3 regions of the Pseudomonas batumici genome follow, and region 3 is predicted to be linked to each of the others. Evidence: predicted binding sites of a transcription regulator. Region 3 holds the regulator's gene; each other region holds the start of a gene.

Region 1 (5,880 bases), 2.8 Mb from region 3:
GTGAACTCGGCGCCGAACGCCTGCTGCCCCGCCTGGAGTGCGAGCAGGACACCCAGCAAGCCGTCGAACCTTGGCTCACCACACTCTGCGCGGCACTCAGCGGCGCGTCCGCGCCCCCCGCTGCGCTCGCGCCAGTCGCCGAGGTGGCGCCCGCGACACCAGCCGCCCCGGCCGACATCGGCAGCCCCTACAGCCGCCATCACCCGTTGCGTGCCCGCCTCCTGCACAATCAGGTGCTCAATGCCCCCGGCGCGGAAAAGGAAACCCGCCATCTGGTGTTCGACCTCGGCGACCAGGATTTCCCCTACCAGGCCGGCGACGCCCTCGGCGTCTGGCCGAGCAACTGCCCGGAGTCGGTCGAACAACTACTGGGCCTGCTGGAGCTGGACGGCGCCGCCGTGGTCACCCTCAAGGACAAGACGCCGATGACGCTACGCGAGGCCTTGCTCGACCACCTGGACATCACCCGCATCACCCCGGAAATCCTCCGTCGGGTCTGCGGACTCTGCGCCAGCCCCTGGCTGGACGAGTTGCAGGAGGAAGCCAACCAGGCCCGGCTCAAGGACTGGCTCTGGGGCCGGCAACTGCTGGATCTGCTGCGGGAGTTCCCCATCAGCCTCGGCGCCAATCAGTTGATCAGCCTGCTCAAGCCCTTGCAGCCACGGCTGTACTCGATCTCCTCCAGTGCGAAAGTCACCCCGGGACAGGTGCACCTGACGGTTTCCACCGTGCGCTACCGGCACGGCGAGCAGATCCGTGGCGGGGTCTGCTCGACCTTTCTCGCCGACCGTGCCGCCAGCAGCGGTGCCCGCCTGTTTATCCAGCGCACCACGCACTTCCGGATCCCGCAGGACCCGCGCACGCCGCTGATCATGATCGGCCCCGGCACCGGCATCGCACCGTTTCGCGCCTTCCTGCAGGAACGCCAGGCCCAGGGCGCCGACGGCAAGAACTGGTTGTTCTTCGGCGAGCAACGCGCCGCCAGTGATTTCTACTACCGCGAGGAGCTCGATGCCTGGCTGCGCAGCGGTCATCTGAGTCGCCTGGACACCGCCTTCTCCCGTGACCAGACTGAAAAGATCTACGTACAACAGCGCATGCTCGAAGCCGGTGCACAGCTCTGGAAATGGCTGGAGCAAGGTGCCTGTGTGTATGTCTGCGGCGATGCCAGCCGCATGGCCAAGGACGTCGACGCCGCGCTGAAGAAAATCGTCCAGGTCCACGGACGGATGAGCGGCGGCGCCGCGGCGCTGTATGTCAGCGCCATGAGCAAGGACCGGCGCTATCTGCGTGATGTCTATTGACCGGGATATTCAACACACCGCGTAACTGTAGGAGCCGGCTTGCTGGCGATAGCGGCCGATGAGGCGATGCAAGGCTCACGGGCCTCATCGCTGGCAAGCCAGCTCCTACAAGGGACCGTGTTTGGCCTGACCGACGGGTATCGGCATAACTCTTGCTCCGCCTAGTGACAGGCGCCAGCCCTACAGCTTCAGGAATCACCGCATGAACAACGATTTGGCAAGATCCCCACTGGCCTGGGTCGCAGGCAGCGATGCCCCGGAAAAGCACATCCTCAACCTCGGCTACATGCCCTTGAGCGACAGCGCCTCGCTGGTGGTGGCGGCCACCCAGGGCTTCGCCCAGCCCTATGGCCTGACACTGAACCTGCAGCGGCAGAACTCCTGGGCCGGCCTGAGCGACAAGCTGGTCAGCGGCGAACTGGACGCCGCCCATGGCCTGTACGGGATGATCTACGCCATCCAACTGGGCATCAGCGGCACTCCGGCCACCGACATGGCGGTGCTGATGGGCCTGAACCAGAACGGCCAGAGCATCAACCTCTCGCAGCCGCTCAAGGACAGCGGCGTGACCAGCGGCGCGGCCCTGCGGCAACGCGCCCGGCCAGGCCAGGCCAAACTGACCTTCGCCCAGACCTACCCCACCGGCACCCATGCCATGTGGTTGTATTACTGGCTGGCCAGCCAGGGGATCCACCCACTGGAGGACGTCAACAGCGTGGTGGTGCCGCCACCGCAGATGCTCGAACACCTGCAAGCCGGGCGCATCGACGGTTTCTGTGTCGGCGAGCCCTGGGCCGCCCATGCCGTCGAGCAGGGCCAGGGCTTTACCCTGGCCACCAGCCAGGCGATCTGGCCAGACCATCCGGAAAAGGTCCTGGCCTGCACCCGCGCGTTCGTCGAAGAATACCCCAACACCGCGCAGGCCCTGGTGATGGCGATCCTGGAGGCCAGCCGGTTTATCGAAGAAAGCCAGGAAAACCGCCGCAGCACCGCACAATTGATGAGCGGACGCGACTACCTCGATGCCCCCCTTGCGAGCATCGAGCCGCGTCTGCTGGGCCGCTACGACGACGGTCTCGGCCGGCACTGGCAAGACCCCCATGCCCTGAGCTTCCACGGCCGGGGCAAGGCCAACTACCCGTACCTCTCCGACGGCATGTGGTTCATGACCCAGTTCCGCCGCTGGGGCCTGCTGCGCGAAGCGCCGGACTACCTGGGCGTGGCGCGCCAGGTCCAGCAACTGGAGCTGTACAGCCGCGCCGCGAGCGCCCTGGACATCTGCGTGCCCAACACCCCGATGCGCAGCAGCCAACTGCTCGATGGCAAGCGTTGGGACGGTTCCGACCCGGAGACCTACGCCCGTGGCTTTGCCCTGCATGCCCTCAATGACAACTGACGGGAGCTGGCCGCCATGCTGAAAATCCTGCTGATCAACGATACCTCGAAGAAGCTCGGGCGCCTGCGCACGGCCTTGAGCGAAGCGGGTTTCGAGGTGATTGACGAATCCGGCCTGACCATCGACCTGCCCGCGCGGGTCGAGGCCGTGCGCCCGGATGTGCTGCTGATCGACACCGACTCCCCCAGCCGTGACGTGCTGGAGCAGGTGGTGCTGCTGAGCCGCAATCAACCCCGCCCCATCGTCATGTTCACCGACGAGCACGACCCCACCGTGATGCGCCAGGCGATCAAGGCCGGGGTCAGTGCCTACATCGTCGAAGGCATCCAGTCCCAGCGCTTGCAGCCGATCATGGAAGTGGCCATGGCCCGCTTCGAAAGCGATCAGCAACTGCGCGCGCAGTTGCAAGCCCGCGAGCAGCAGATCGCCGAACGCAAGCGCATCGAGATGGCCAAGGGACTGCTGATGAAAATGAAGGGCTGCGACGAGGAAGCCGCCCACACCCTGATGCGCCGCCAGGCCATGAGCAAGCAGCAGAAGCTGATCCAGGTCGCCGAACAGGTGATCGCCATGAGCGAACTGCTCGAGTGATTGCGCACCGCAACGCAGCACGGTATCGGCCAGGGGCTGCGTTGTGGGGCACGAACCTCCCCCTCCCTGCCCTCCACCGGCGGGCAATGCTCTCGAAAGGCCGAACTTGAGCGCCGCACGGCCCCGGAACAAGAACTGGCACACATAGTGCTCAGGTAATACCCGGTAGCCAACGGCGGCTGCCCCACCCCGACAAAGACGTCGCATTTCCCTTCGTGAAAACGAGCAGGGATGCGGCGTTTTTTTGTTTCTGGCGTCGGCAACAGGGCACAGGCGGCCGGTGAAATCCCCCCGTCCACAAGCCCCAGGCCTTCGTCGAACCCCTTGGCAGATGAGGTGTTAGATGCACAACAGTTTCTGGAAAGCCGGCCATACACCGACCCTGTTCGCCGCGTTCTTGTATTTCGACCTGAGCTTCATGGTCTGGTACCTGCTCGGGCCGCTGGCGGTGCAGATCGCCACCGACCTGCAACTGACCACCCAACAGCGCGGCTTCATGGTCGCCACGCCGATCCTGGCCGGGGCCTTCCTGCGCTTCATCATGGGCATGCTCGCCGACCGCCTGTCACCGAAAACCGCCGGCATCATCGGCCAGGTGATTGTCATCACGGCCCTGCTGGTGGCCTGGAAGCTGGGTATCCACAGCTATGAACAAACGCTGCTGCTGGGGGTGTTCCTCGGCATGGCCGGGGCCTCTTTCGCCGTGGCCTTGCCCCTGGCCTCGCAATGGTATCCGCCGCAGCACCAGGGCAAGGCCATGGGCATCGCCGGGGCCGGCAACTCCGGCACCGTGATCGCCGCGCTGGCGGCGCCGCTGCTGGCCGCCGCGTTCGGCTGGAGCAACGTGTTCGGCCTGGCCCTGATCCCCTTGGTGTTGACCCTGGTGCTGTTCAGCCTGCTGGCCCGCAACGCCCCCAACCGCGCCAAGGCCAAATCCATGGCCGACTACCTGAACGCCCTGGGCGACCGTGACAGCTGGTGGTTCATGTTCTTCTACAGCGTCACCTTCGGCGGCTTCATCGGCCTGGCCAGCGCCCTGCCCGGTTACTTCCACGACCAGTACGGCCTCAACCCGCAAACCGCCGGCTACTACACTGCGGCCTGCGTGTTCGCCGGCAGCCTGATGCGCCCATTGGGTGGCGCCCTGGCGGATCGTTTCGGCGGTATTCGCGCCCTGCTCGGCACCTACACCATTGCCACCCTGTGCATCGGCGCGGTGGGCTTCCACCTGTCCAGCTCGGTGGCGGCCCTGGCGCTGTTCGTCAGCGCCATGCTCGGCCTCGGCGCGGGCAACGGCGCGGTGTTCCAACTGGTGCCGCAGCGCTTTGCCAAGGAAATCGGCGTGATGACCGGTCTGGTCGGCATGGCCGGTGGTATCGGCGGCTTCCTCCTCACGGCGGGCCTGGGGGCGATCAAGCAGAGTACCGGTGACTACCAGCTCGCCCTGTGGTTGTTCGCCAGCCTCGGGCTGATCGCCTGGTTCGGCCTGTACGGAGTCAAGCGCCGCTGGAGAACCACCTGGGGTTCGGCGGCCTTCTCCGCCGCCCGGGTCTGAGCCAAGCTCATGGGCCTGCAACTCAGCTATGCCGAGGCCAGCGCCAGCGGCCCCCGGGAGCAGAACCAGGACGCGACGCGCCTGGTCATCCCGGTGCCCGCCCTGGCCGCCAGCAAGGGTTACCTATTCGCCCTGGCCGACGGTGTCAGCCACTGCGCCGACGGCGGCCTGGCCGCGCGCTCGACCTTGCAGGCCCTGGCGCTGGATTACTACGCCACCCCGCCGACCTGGGGCGTGTCGCAAGCGCTGGACCGACTGCTGCTGGCGCAGAATCGCTGGCTGCATGCCAATGGCGGCCAGTCGCCGCTGCTGACCACCCTCAGTGCGCTGGTGCTGCGCGGGCGTTCATTCACCCTCGCGCATATCGGCGACTGCCGGGTGTATCGCTGGTTTGCCGGGCAGTTGCAGCGCATCAGCGAGGATCACGTCTGGGGCCAGGCCGGCATGCAACATGTGCTGAAACGGGCCCTGGGCCTGGAACAGCACCTGGTGGTCGACTACCTGGAAGGCGAGTTGCGCCAGGACGAACAGTTCCTGATTCTCAGCGACGGTGTCTGGGCAACCCTCAGCGACGCCTCGATCACCGGCATCCTGCAGCGTGACCTGCCGCTGGAAGACGCCACCCAGGCCCTGGTCGAGGCCGCGCACCAGTCCGGCAGCCAGGACAATGCCAGTGCCGTGCTGGTGCGCGTCGACGAACTGGCCGATACCGACCTCGACGATCTGCTCGGACAGGCCGACCAATGGCCGCTGCCGCCGTCACTGAAGCCGGGACAACTGTTCGAAGGCTGGCAGGTCGAGGGCCTGTTGAAACAGAGTCGCCAGTCACTGCTGTACCGGGTCCACGACGCCCAGCAACAAGCCTGGCTGTTAAAAACCCTGCCAACCCAACGACAGGACGACACGGCAGCGGCCCAGAGCCTGCTGCTGGAGGAATGGTTCCTGCGACGCATGGCGGGCCGCCACTTCCCCGAAGTGCACCCCGCCGACCAGCGCCGGCACCTGTATTACCTGATGCGCGAATACCCGGGGAC
Region 2 (5,880 bases), 2.5 Mb from region 3:
ATTCGGCCAGCAATTGGGTCAGCACATCGCTCTGGCTCAGCAATTGTTCGCCGATACCGGACTGCGCGGCGAGCTGTTCCAGGCCGGCGCGGTTGGTGGGCAAATTGAGGCCGGCGAGTACCTGGCTGCGTTTGCGGCCATGCTGTTCCAGCAGAATGATCAGCGCTTGCTTGCGAGCCAGAATATCTTCCAGCTCCAACATATTGCGACCATGGAGCGCCAGGGATTCGGCGCGCAGCAACTCAAGCAGGTCTTGAGCGGGAGCAAAATCGTCGGTGATCAGTTGCAGTAGCGTGTTGTCGTGCATGGCTGGCCTTGGTTTTTAAGCGTCCAAAAGCCTGACGCAGGCCGGAGCCTAGCGCTGGGCTTCGAAGTTGAGCAATTTGCTGGCTACGCGGTTGCTGTCGACCTTGTAGCTGCCATCGGCAATCGCCTGCTTCAACTCGGCCACACGGGCGCTGTTGACAACAGGTTGATTGCGCAGCTTGTCAGTGACTTGTTGCAACTGCTGAGCCTCATTACTGAGGTGTACCGATTCCCCGCTTTGGCTGACCGCTGCCGCCTGCGTGTTCACGGACGCGGATTTGCCGGAACTGTCGGCTTCCTTGCTGGCGCTGGTGCGCGTACTGCCTGTCAGTGACGGGGCGTTATTCAAACGACTGAAATCGATGACCATGATGAAAAAACCTCTGGGTATTTGGACGCTTGCCTTGTTTTCGGCCATACCCGGTAAAACTTTAGGCTCATATGAGAATGAGCCCCACGTGATGGCGGTGTCGCTGTCTGGAGCACAGTTTAGGAAAAGCTTTCGCTTAGCGCCAGTTCCCTACAAGGCGACCTCCACTTGTCCCGGCGCGGTCACCCGGGCCTTGATCACGCGTTGGGAATTCAGGTTCTTGATCCTGATCTGCTCGTTCAGGCCGCCGTTGGACAGGGCTTCACCCGGCATCTTGACCACCAGGCCACCGCTCGTCGCGCTGATGACCACCTGATCACCCTTGCGGACCACCTCGGCCTGTTCCAGATGGACCAGGGTGACGACCTGGTCCATGACCATTGGTCGGACAAGTTTCTGTCCGATGGCTTCGTCCGTGGACGTCAGGAAGCCCTGGTTGTTCAGGCTGATGTCGCGCTCACGCAGGGTGACGTCACCGGGTTCGATGATGCCGGCGCGCTTGAGGGGGCGTGTGGTGACCACCACATTGCGGAACAGCTTGACCTGGGCCGGTACGAACACGGTCCAGGGCGAGCTGCCTTCACAGCGAACCTTGACCGTGACGCGGCCAATGGGGGTGGCCGGGCTTTCCAGGGTGGCTGTCAATTCCTTGTCACAGGCGGCCATGCGCAAACGGGGATCGAGCTGGTTGACCTGGATTTCGTAGCGCCCTTCGGTTTGACTGGTAGCCAGATAGTCTTCTACGGTGAACTCAAGAAAGCCTTGGGTCACGCCGATAAGCTGATCAGGCAGGGTCGCCGACTCAGCAAGGGCAGGGCCGCCGGGGTTCAGACAGCATAAAGCCGCCAAGACCCAGAGCAATCTGCGGTACTGTGAGGTCAGGCGTCGAAAAAATGTCGTTTGTGCTTTCATAACAGTATAAAAAGCAAGGCTCGTGCCGTTTAATGCCGCAGAGGCGTCGGATCATGAAGCTTGGTAAGAGGTGGCTGGTATGGCGGGTGTGATGGATTCGGTGAACCAGCGTACGCAACTGGTCGGGCAGAACCGCCTCGAGCTGTTGTTGTTTCGCCTGGATGGTCAGCAGTTGTACGGGATCAACGTCTTCAAGGTGCGGGAGGTGCTGCAGTGCCCCAAGCTGACCCTGATGCCCAAATCCAGCCCGGTGGTCTGTGGTGTGGCGAATATCCGTGGGGCGACCATTCCCATCCTGGATCTGGCGATGGCCACCGGGGCGGGTGGGCTCCAGGATCAAAGTAATCCGTTTGTGATCATTACCGAGTACAACACCAAGACCCAGGGTTTCCTGGTGAAATCGGTGGAGCGCATCGTCAATATGAACTGGGAAGAGATCCATCCGCCGCCCAAGGGCACCGGACGCGATCACTACCTGACCGCCGTGACCCGGATCGACAACCAGTTGGTGGAAATCATCGACGTCGAGAAGATCCTCGCCGAGGTGTCGCCGACCTCCGAATCGATTTCCCATGGGGTGGTCGATGTCGAGACCCAGGCCAAGGCGATTTCGATGCGGGTGCTGACGGTGGATGACTCATCGGTGGCGCGCAAGCAGGTCACGCGTTGCCTGCAGACCGTGGGCGTGGAAGTGGTGGCGTTGAACGACGGCCGGCAGGCGTTGGATTACCTGCGCAAGCTGGTCGACGAGGGCAAGAAGCCGGAAGAGGAATTCCTGATGATGATCTCCGACATCGAAATGCCCGAAATGGACGGTTACACCCTCACGGCCGAGATCCGCAACGATCCACGCATGCAAAAACTTCATATCATCCTGCATACTTCCTTGTCAGGGGTCTTCAACCAGGCGATGGTCAAGAAGGTCGGCGCCGATGACTTCCTGGCCAAGTTCCGTCCCGATGACCTGGCAGCCCGGGTGGTCGGTCGGATCAAGGCGGCAGAATAAGCGACCGGGAACCTCCGTTCCCGGCGGTACCAACGATTGTAGAGGCGGCATCATTTGTCTACGGGTAATTTGGATTTCGAACAGTTCCGGGTCTTCCTGGAAAAGGCCTGTGGCATTCTGCTCGGTGAAAACAAGCAGTATCTGGTTTCCAGCCGTCTCAATAAACTGATGGAGCAGCAGGGGCTCAAGTCCCTGGGCGAGCTGGTTCAGCGGATCCAGACCCAGCCACGCAGCGGTTTGCGCGAGCAGGTGGTGGATGCCATGACCACCAACGAAACCCTGTGGTTTCGTGACACCTATCCCTTCGAGGTCCTGAAGAACAAGGTGTTGCCGGAAATGATCAAGGCCAGTCCTGGCCAGCGTCTGCGGATCTGGTCGGCCGCGTGCTCGTCGGGGCAGGAGCCCTATTCGATCTCGATGTCGATCGATGAGTTCGAGCGGACCAACATGGGGCAGTTGAAGGGCGGCGCGCAGATTGTCGCCACCGACCTGTCCGGGCTGATGCTCACCAACTGCAAGAGCGGTGAATACGACAGTCTGGCTATTGGCCGCGGCCTGTCGCCCGAGCGCCTGCAGCGTTACTTCGATCCCAAGGGACCGGGGCGCTGGGCGGTCAAGGCGCCGATCAGGAGTCGAGTGGAGTTTCGCTCGTTCAACCTGTTGGACAGCTATGCGAGCCTGGGCAAGTTCGACATCGTGTTCTGCCGCAACGTGTTGATCTACTTCTCCGCTGAAGTGAAGAAGGACATTCTGCTGCGTATCCACGGCACCCTGAAGCCGGGCGGCTACCTGTACCTCGGGGCATCGGAAGCCCTGAACGGTCTGCCGGATCACTATCAGATGGTGCAGTGCAGCCCGGGGATCATCTACCAGGCCAAGTAAGCGGCAAGCAGGACAAAAAGACGGGAACCCCAGCGGGTTCCCGTTTTTTTTTCTGGCTTGTTTTGCCGCTTTACCGGCGCTCGGCGGAAATGCCTTGCCGCTTTTCTGGCATTGCCGCTCGCCATCTGCCTGCAAGCCCTTGATTTACAAGCATTGAAAAGCTGGCATGAGCCTTGCTTTGTCACTTGCAACGAACAGCCTGTTCCAAAAAACCAGGTCAACCCGCTAAAGGTTTCCCGACATGAGCATCAACTTCGATAAAGCGCTCGGTATCCATGAGCAAGCCCTGGCCTTCCGCGCCCAGCGCGCCGAAGTTCTGGCGAACAACATCGCCAACGCCGATACCCCGAACTACAAGGCACGGGACATGGATTTCTCCTCGGTGCTCGCCGAGCAGAGCGAAAAGGCCCAGAACGGCAGCTTTGCGCTGAACACCACCAATGCCCGCCATATCGAAGCCCAGGGTCTGAGCAACGGCGATGCCACGCTGCAGTACCGCACACCGATGCAGCCGTCGATCGACCAGAACACCGTGGATGCGCAGATCGAGCAATCGAACTATGCGAAGAACTCGGTCGACTTCCAGGCCAGCTTCACCCTGCTGAACGCACGATTCAAAGGGCTGGTTTCAGCCCTGCGTGGAGAATAAGTCATGTCCCTGTCCAGCGTTTTCAACATTGCCGGTACCGGCATGAGTGCCCAGACCACTCGCCTGAACACCGTCGCCAGTAACATCGCCAACGCCGAAACCGTCTCGTCGAGCATGGACCAGACCTATCGTGCCCGTCATCCGGTGTTCGCCACCATGTTCCAGAACGGCCAGGGCCAGACCGACAACTCGCTGTTCCAGAGCCAGGACGGAGCGGGCGCCGGCGTTCAGGTCATGGGCGTGGTCGAAGACCCCAGCAACCTTGAAGCCCGTTATGAGCCGAACCATCCGGCCGCTGACGCCAACGGGTATGTCTACTACCCCAACGTCAACGTGGTTCAGGAAATGGCCGACATGATTTCCGCCAGCCGTTCGTTCCAGACCAACGCGGACATTATGAGCACCGCCAAAACCATGATGCAGAAGGTCCTGACTCTCGGTCAGTGATAAGGGGCGATTTCCATGACCACGGTTTCCAGCACTTCGTCGAGTACCAGTACTTCGACACTTGATACGATTATTGCCAACTCCAAGAAGACAACCACCGGCAGTACCGACGCGCTGGGCAATGCCATCAGCAGCGCCGCCGGCGGCCAGACGCTGGGCAAGGACGCGTTCCTGCAACTGCTGGTGACCCAGCTGAAGAACCAGGACCCGCTCAACCCCCAGGACAACAGTGCCTTCGTCGCACAGTTGGCGCAGTTCAGCAGCCTGGAAGGTATCCAGACGCTCAACACCAGCGTGAACAACATCTCCAGTTCCTTCCAGTCGTCCCAGGCGCTGCAGGCGTCGTCGATGGTCGGGCGTTCGGTTATCGCGCCGGCCACCCAGGCCGTGGTCGATACCAGCAAGACCTTCACCGGCACGGCCGTGGTTCCAAGCTCCGTCAGCGATGTGACCCTGAAGATCACCGATTCCAGCGGCACCGTGGTCAGGACCATCGACCTGGGCTCCCAGGCGGCCGGCAATGCCGCCTTTACCTGGGATGGCAAGAATGATGCGGGCACCTTGTTGTCCAGCGGCACCTACACCTTCAATGCCTCCGCGCCGATCAATGGCACGGCCACGGCGCTCACGACCAACCTGCCGGCGACCGTCAGCAGCGTGACCCTGGGTCAGAACGGCGGCGAAATGATGCTCAACCTGGCGGGCGTGGGCAGTGTTGCTCTGTCCAAAGTCCAGACCATTGGCCTGTAAGAGCCGACCCACACGAAGTAAGGAGTGAACCATGTCTTTCAATATCGGTTTGAGCGGTCTCTCTGCGGCCAGCAAGCAACTCGACGTCACCGGCAACAACATCGCCAACGTCAACACCACCGGCTTCAAGTCTTCCCGTGCGGAGTTCGCCGACGTGTACTCGGCGACCAAGCTGGGTACCGGCGCCAAGACCATCGGTAACGGCGTGAACCTGGCCAACGTGTCGCAGAACTTCGGCAACGGCGGCATGGACAGCACCGGCAACGTGCTGGACATGGGCGTGCAGGGCAACGGCTTCTTCGTCCTGAGCGGCAACGGTTCCCTGAGCTACACCCGTGCCGGCACCTTCAAAACCGACAAGGACGGCTACGTCACCAACACCGACGGCACCGCGAAACTGCAAGGCTTTGCCGCCGATGCCAACGGCAACATCATTCCGGGCGTGCTGACCAACCTGCGGATCGACACCTCGAACCTGTCGCCCCAGACCACTACCAAGATCGGCTCGACCCTCAACCTCGACTCCAAGTCGGCGGTAATCGCCACGCCGTTCGATCC
Region 3 (5,880 bases):
TGTTCGGCAGTTTCCTCTCGGCGATCTCCGGCGGCAACCTGTACCGCAAGTCTTCGTTCCTCGAGGGGGCGATGGGCCAGCGCCTGTTTCCGGAGTGGCTGACCCTCGACGAGCGTCCACACCTGATGCGCGGCATGGCCAGCTCGGCCTTTGACGGCGACGGCCTGGCGACCTATGCCAAGCCGTTCGTGGAAAATGGCACCCTGGTCTCCTATGTGCTGGGTACCTATTCGGGGCGCAAGCTGGGCCTGCCAAGCACGGCGAACGCCGGTGGCGTGCACAATCTGTTCGTGACCCATGGGGTCGAGGACCAGGACGCGCTGATCCGGCGCATGGGGCGCGGGCTGCTGGTGACCGAGTTGATGGGCCAGGGCCTGAACATGGTCACCGGGGATTATTCGCGGGGCGCGGCGGGTTTCTGGGTCGAGAATGGCGAAATCCAGTTCCCGGTCCAGGAAGTGACCATTGCCGGCAACATGCGTGACATGTTCAAGCAGATCGTCGCCGTAGGCAGCGATCTTGAGCTGCGCAGCCATATCCGCACGGGCTCGGTGCTGATCGAGCGGATGACTGTGGCCGGTAGCTGATTGCATGGGTTGAAAAAAGGCGCGCCATCCGCTGGATGGCGCGCCTTTTTTGTGGCGTGTGCTTTACACGCGCTGAAAGGTGTAGGGGCGGCGGGGAGGGCGGGGTTACTCGCCCTCGTCGAAATAGTTGTTGATCAGCTTGACCAGTGCGGCCATCGCGTCATCTTCCTGCTCGCCCTCGGTCTTCAGGTGAATCCGGGTGCCCTTGCCGGCCGCCAGCATCATCATGGCCATGATGCTCTTGCCGTCGACCATGCTTTCAGGTGTGCGCCCGGCGCGGATCTGGCAGGGGAACTGGCCGGCAACGCCGACGAACTTCGCTGAAGCGCGGGCGTGCAGACCCAGTTTGTTGATGATTTCAATTTCCAGAGCGGGCATCGCGGTGGGGGTCCTTTCAGCTAAGGTCGCGGTGGCGGACCTGGACGTTCTTCAGGGATTGTTGCAGGGCCTTGCCCAAGCGTTCGGTGAGGTAGACGGAGCGGTGATGTCCCCCCGTGCAGCCGATGGCAATAGTGACATAAGCGCGGCTGCTGGCGGCAAAACGCGGTAACCATTTGAGCAAATAACTGGAAATATCCTGGTACATTTCCTCGACATCCGGTTGTGCGGCCAGGTACTCGGCCACCGCCTGGTCGAGCCCGGACTGTTCGCGCAACTCCGGTTTCCAGTAGGGGTTGGGCAGGCAGCGTACGTCAAACACCAGGTCGGCATCCACCGGCATCCCGCGCTTGAAACCGAATGACTCCACCAGGAAGGCCGTGCCCGGTTCCGGCTGGTTCAGCAGGCGCAGCTTGATGGTGTCACGCAACTGATAGAGGTTCAGGTGGGTGGTATTGACCTTGAGGTCGGCCAGGTCCGAGATCGGCCCCAGCAGGTTGCTTTCGTCGCGGATGGCCTCGGCCAGGGAGCGATCGGCACTGCTCAGCGGGTGGCGCCGACGGGTTTCGGAGAAGCGCTTGAGCAGGGTTTCTTCGTCGGCGTCCAGGTACAGGACATCGCACTGGATATGCCGGCTGCGCACTTCAGCCAGCAGTTCCGGGAACCGCGACAGGTGGCTGGGCAGGTTGCGTGCGTCGATGGATACGGCGACCAGCGGTTGTGCCAGCTCGGTATGGATCAGCGCTCGCTCGGCCAGTTCCGGCAACAGGCCGGCCGGCAGGTTGTCGATGCAGTAATAGCCGCTGTCCTCGAGAACATCGAGGGCGGTGCTTTTACCTGAGCCGGAGCGGCCGCTGACGATGATCAAGCGCATGGTTAATGACCGTTCTGCTCGTCCAGGACCACCTGATACAGGGCCTGGTTGGAGGCTGCAGCGCGGAGTTTGTCGCGGACGTCCTTGCGGTCCAGCATGCTGGCAATCTGCCGTAGCAGCTCCAGGTGGGCATCGGTGGCCGCTTCCGGGACCAGCAGGACGAACAGCAGGTCAACCGGCGCGCCGTCGATGGCGTCGAAATCGATGGGGGCGTCCAGGTGCATCAGGGCGCTGATGGGCGTCAGGCAACCCTTGAGGCGGCAGTGTGGAATGGCAATGCCATTGCCGAAACCGGTCGAGCCGAGTTTTTCCCGCGCAACCAGGCTATCGAAGACATCCTGCATGGCCAGGTAAGGGACTTCGCGGCTGATCAGGTTGGCAATTTGCTCGAGGGCTTTCTTTTTACTGCCGCCCGGCACGTTCACCAGGGAACGGCCGGGGGTCAGGATGCTTTCAAGTCGGATCATGGATGGGTATCAGCGACCTGTACCCTGGAGCAGGTGCAGGTTCTTTTCCTTATGCTTTTTCAGTTGTCGGTCCAGCTTGTCGGTGAGCAGGTCGATCGCGGCATACATGTCGTCATGCTCGGCGTTGGCGACGACTTCACCGCCGTGGATATGCAAGGTGGCTTCAATTTTCTGCTTCAGTTTTTCGACGGCCATGGTCACCTGTACGTTGGTGATCTTGTCGAAATGACGCTCCAATCGGTCGAGTTTCTCGCCGATGTAAGCACGCAGGGGTTCGGTCACTTCCAGTTGATGTCCACTGATATTGACTTGCATACAGCTTCTCCTTCGTTGCCAGTGCATAAAGCGGCAGGCGATTACCTGCCACTGGAACGCTGTAACGGGGCCCTGCCGCCTACATCAGTCGCTTCCGCTCGCTGGAGGGAGCGATCCCCAGAGACTCACGGTATTTGGCGACGGTACGACGGGCCACCTGAATGCCTTGTGCCTCCAGTAAACCAGCGATCTTGCTGTCACTCAACGGCTTTTTCTGATTTTCCGCTGCAACCAGTTTCTTGATGATCGCGCGGATCGCCGTGGACGAGCATTCACCGCCCTCGGAGGTGCTGACGTGGCTGGAGAAAAAGTATTTCAGTTCATAGATACCGCGGGGGGTATGCATGAATTTCTGCGTGGTGACCCGGGAAATCGTCGACTCGTGCATGCCGACCGCTTCGGCGATGTCATGCAGGACCAGCGGCTTCATCGCCTCGTCACCGTATTCCAGGAAGCCGCGCTGGTGCTCGACGATCTGGGTGGCGACTTTCATCAGGGTCTCGTTGCGGCTCTGCAGGCTCTTGATGAACCAGCGGGCTTCCTGCAACTGGTTGCGCATGAAGGTGTTGTCGGCGCTGGTGTCGGCGCGCCGGACGAAGCCGGCGTACTGCGGGTTGACCCGCAGGCGCGGCACCGACTCCTGGTTCAGTTCCACCAGCCAGCGCTCGTTGTCCTTGCGCACGATCACGTCGGGTACGACGTACTCGGCTTCGGTGGACTCGATCTGCGAGCCCGGGCGCGGGTTGAGGCTCTGGACCAGCTCGATGACCTGGCGCAGCTCGTCTTCCTTGAGCTTCATGCGGCGCATCAACTGGCTGTAGTCGCGGCTGCCGAGCAGGTCGATGTAGTCGATGACCAGGCGCTGTGCCTCGGCCAGCCAGGGCGTCCTGGCCGGCAACTGGCGCAGCTGCAGCAACAGGCATTCGCCCAGGTTGCGTGCGCCGATGCCGGCCGGTTCGAATTGCTGGATGCGATGCAGCACCGCTTCGATCTCGTCCAGCTCGATGTCCAGCTCCGGGTCGAAGGCGTCGAGGATTTCCTCGAGGGTTTCGTCCAGGTAGCCCTGATTGTTGATGCAATCGATCAGGGTCACGGCGATCAGCCGATCGGTGTCGGACATCGGCGCCAGGTTCAACTGCCAGAGCAGGTGGCTCTGCAGGCTCTCGCCGGCGGAGGTGCGGGTGGTGAAGTCCCACTCGTCGTCATCGTTGCCGGGCAGGCTGCTGGCGCTGGTCTGGTAGACATCTTCCCAGGCGGTGTCGACGGGCAGCTCGTTGGGAATGCGCTCGTTCCAGTCGCCTTCATCGAGGCTGTCCACCGTCGGCGCGGTTTCCTGCTGGTAGGACGGTTCCTGGATCTCGGTATTGGGGGTGTGCTCGGCTTTGTCGGCCAGCGGGTCGGTATTGTCGAAGTCGTCGCCTTCTTCCTGGCGTTCGAGCATCGGGTTGGACTCCAGGGCCTCCTGGATTTCCTGCTGAAGGTCCAGGGTCGACAATTGGAGCAGGCGGATGGCCTGTTGCAGCTGCGGTGTCATCGTCAGCTGCTGGCCCATTCTCAGGACTAGCGATGGTTTCATGGCAGGGGCTTAACACCTTATTCGCCGGCGCGCATGCGCCATCCACTCTACAGGGCGCCGGGGCGCCAAACATAAGCAAATTATATGCCTGAAACCCGAGGGTTTGCCTAGAGCGCTGTAACAATAAAAATCCTGTGGTTTTTATTGAACGGGACGCGCTCCGGCGCTGGATCTGTTCCCTCGATGTCTACAGTCGGAACTCGTGGCCCAGGTAGACTTCCTTGACCAGTTCGTTGGCCAGGATGGTGGCCGAGTCGCCCTCGGCGATCAGCTGTCCATCGTTGACGATGTAGGCGGTTTCGCAGATATCCAGGGTCTCGCGGACGTTGTGGTCGGTGATCAGTACGCCGATGCCCTTGGCCTTGAGGTGGTGGATGATCTGTTTGATATCGCCTACGGAAATCGGGTCGACCCCGGCGAAAGGCTCATCGAGCAGGATGAATTTCGGCGCGGTGGCCAGGGCGCGGGCGATTTCCACGCGACGCCGCTCGCCACCGGACAGGCTCATGCCGAGGTTGTCGCGAATGTGGCTGATGTGGAACTCCTGCAGCAGGCTTTCCAGCTCCTTGCGGCGGCCGTTCTTGTCGAGGTCCTTGCGGGTCTCGAGGATCGCCATGATGTTGTCCGCCACCGACAGCTTGCGGAAAATCGACGCTTCCTGGGGCAGGTAGCCGATCCCGGCGCGGGCGCGGCCGTGCATGGGCTGGTGGCTGACGTCCTGGTCGTCGATCAGCACGCGGCCCTGGTCGGCCTGGACCAGGCCGACGATCATGTAGAAGCAGGTGGTCTTGCCGGCACCGTTGGGACCGAGCAAGCCGACGATCTGCCCGCTGTCGATCGACAGGCTGACATCACGCACCACCTGGCGACTTTTGTAGGCCTTGGCCAGATGCTGGGCTTTCAGGGTTGCCATTACTGCGCCTTCTGCTGGTCGGTTTTCTGCTTCGGCTGGATGACCATGTCGATGCGTGGGCGCGGGGCGGTGATAGCGTTGCCGGTGGCGCGCCCGGCCTGGGCGACCTGCTTCACCGTGTCGTAGACGATTTTCTCGCCTTCGGTGGTGTTGCCGTCGTTGATCACCTTGGCCTTGTCGATCAGGATGATGCGATTCTGCTGGGCGTGGTACTGGATGGTCATGCCATAGCCTTGCACCGGCTTCGGATCGCCGACTTTCTGCAACTGCTCGAAGTAGGCCAGGTTGCCCACGGAGGTCACCACGTCGATGGCGCCGTCCTTGGTGCGGGTCAGCGTCACGGTGTTGCCCTTGACGATCATCGAGCCCTGGGTGATGACCACGTCGCCCTTGTAGGTGGCGATGCCTTGCTTGTCGTCCAGTTGAGCGTCGTCGGCCTGGATGCGGATGGGCTGCTGGCTGTCGGTCGGCAGTGCCCAGGCGCTCACGCTTCCCAGTGCCGCACCGAGGCCAAGCAAAATAGGGAGGGTTTTAACGAGACTCATACTGTCCTCTTACATTGGACAGCAGGTGTATCCGGCTGTCGTTCAAATACGCTTTCATTCCATTGCCAGTGGTCACGCCGTCGGCGCCGTCGATTCTAACGGCTTGTTCGGTCTGCGCATATTGCTGCTGTGGGAATACTGTCATTCGACTGCTGGTAATGATGACTTCCCGCTGTAGTTCGTCGGTGCGTGCGACCCGGACCGAGTCGATCAGTTCGATCTGGG

Evidence for each region. Region 3 encodes sigma-54, which starts transcription at its own class of promoters, with help from an activator protein. Its sites were predicted from a motif close to ANTGGCATNNANNTTGCTNT; they were not measured.
Region 1: the regulator sigma-54 is predicted to act here: its motif matches at 1,444-1,463, upstream of NUH87_RS25820 (CmpA/NrtA family ABC transporter substrate-binding protein).
Region 2: the regulator sigma-54 is predicted to act here: its motif matches at 3,637-3,656, upstream of flgB (flagellar basal body rod protein FlgB).

The regions. Positions count from the first base shown of each region.
Region 1 is NZ_CP144470.1:5,651,692-5,657,571, reverse strand. It holds gene NUH87_RS25825 (sulfite reductase subunit alpha) at 1-1,304, shown strand, start outside; gene NUH87_RS25820 (CmpA/NrtA family ABC transporter substrate-binding protein) at 1,507-2,700, shown strand; gene NUH87_RS25815 (ANTAR domain-containing response regulator) at 2,716-3,291, shown strand; gene NUH87_RS25810 (nitrate/nitrite transporter) at 3,635-4,846, shown strand; gene NUH87_RS25805 (bifunctional protein-serine/threonine kinase/phosphatase) at 4,856-5,880, shown strand, end outside.
Region 2 is NZ_CP144470.1:5,317,037-5,322,916, forward strand. It holds gene NUH87_RS24215 (flagella synthesis protein FlgN) at 1-307, opposite strand, end outside; gene flgM (flagellar biosynthesis anti-sigma factor FlgM) at 356-676, opposite strand; gene flgA (flagellar basal body P-ring formation chaperone FlgA) at 827-1,588, opposite strand; gene NUH87_RS24230 (chemotaxis protein CheV) at 1,668-2,594, shown strand; gene cheR (protein-glutamate O-methyltransferase CheR) at 2,649-3,476, shown strand; gene flgB (flagellar basal body rod protein FlgB) at 3,718-4,125, shown strand; gene flgC (flagellar basal body rod protein FlgC) at 4,129-4,572, shown strand; gene flgD (flagellar hook assembly protein FlgD) at 4,588-5,322, shown strand; gene flgE (flagellar hook protein FlgE) at 5,354-5,880, shown strand, end outside.
Region 3 is NZ_CP144470.1:2,811,038-2,816,917, reverse strand. It holds gene pmbA (metalloprotease PmbA) at 1-587, shown strand, start outside; gene NUH87_RS12765 (HPr family phosphocarrier protein) at 693-965, opposite strand; gene rapZ (RNase adapter RapZ) at 982-1,839, opposite strand; gene ptsN (PTS IIA-like nitrogen regulatory protein PtsN) at 1,842-2,306, opposite strand; gene hpf (ribosome hibernation-promoting factor, HPF/YfiA family) at 2,316-2,621, opposite strand; gene NUH87_RS12745 (RNA polymerase factor sigma-54) at 2,701-4,197, opposite strand; gene lptB (LPS export ABC transporter ATP-binding protein) at 4,385-5,110, opposite strand; gene lptA (lipopolysaccharide transport periplasmic protein LptA) at 5,110-5,655, opposite strand; gene lptC (LPS export ABC transporter periplasmic protein LptC) at 5,642-5,880, opposite strand, start outside.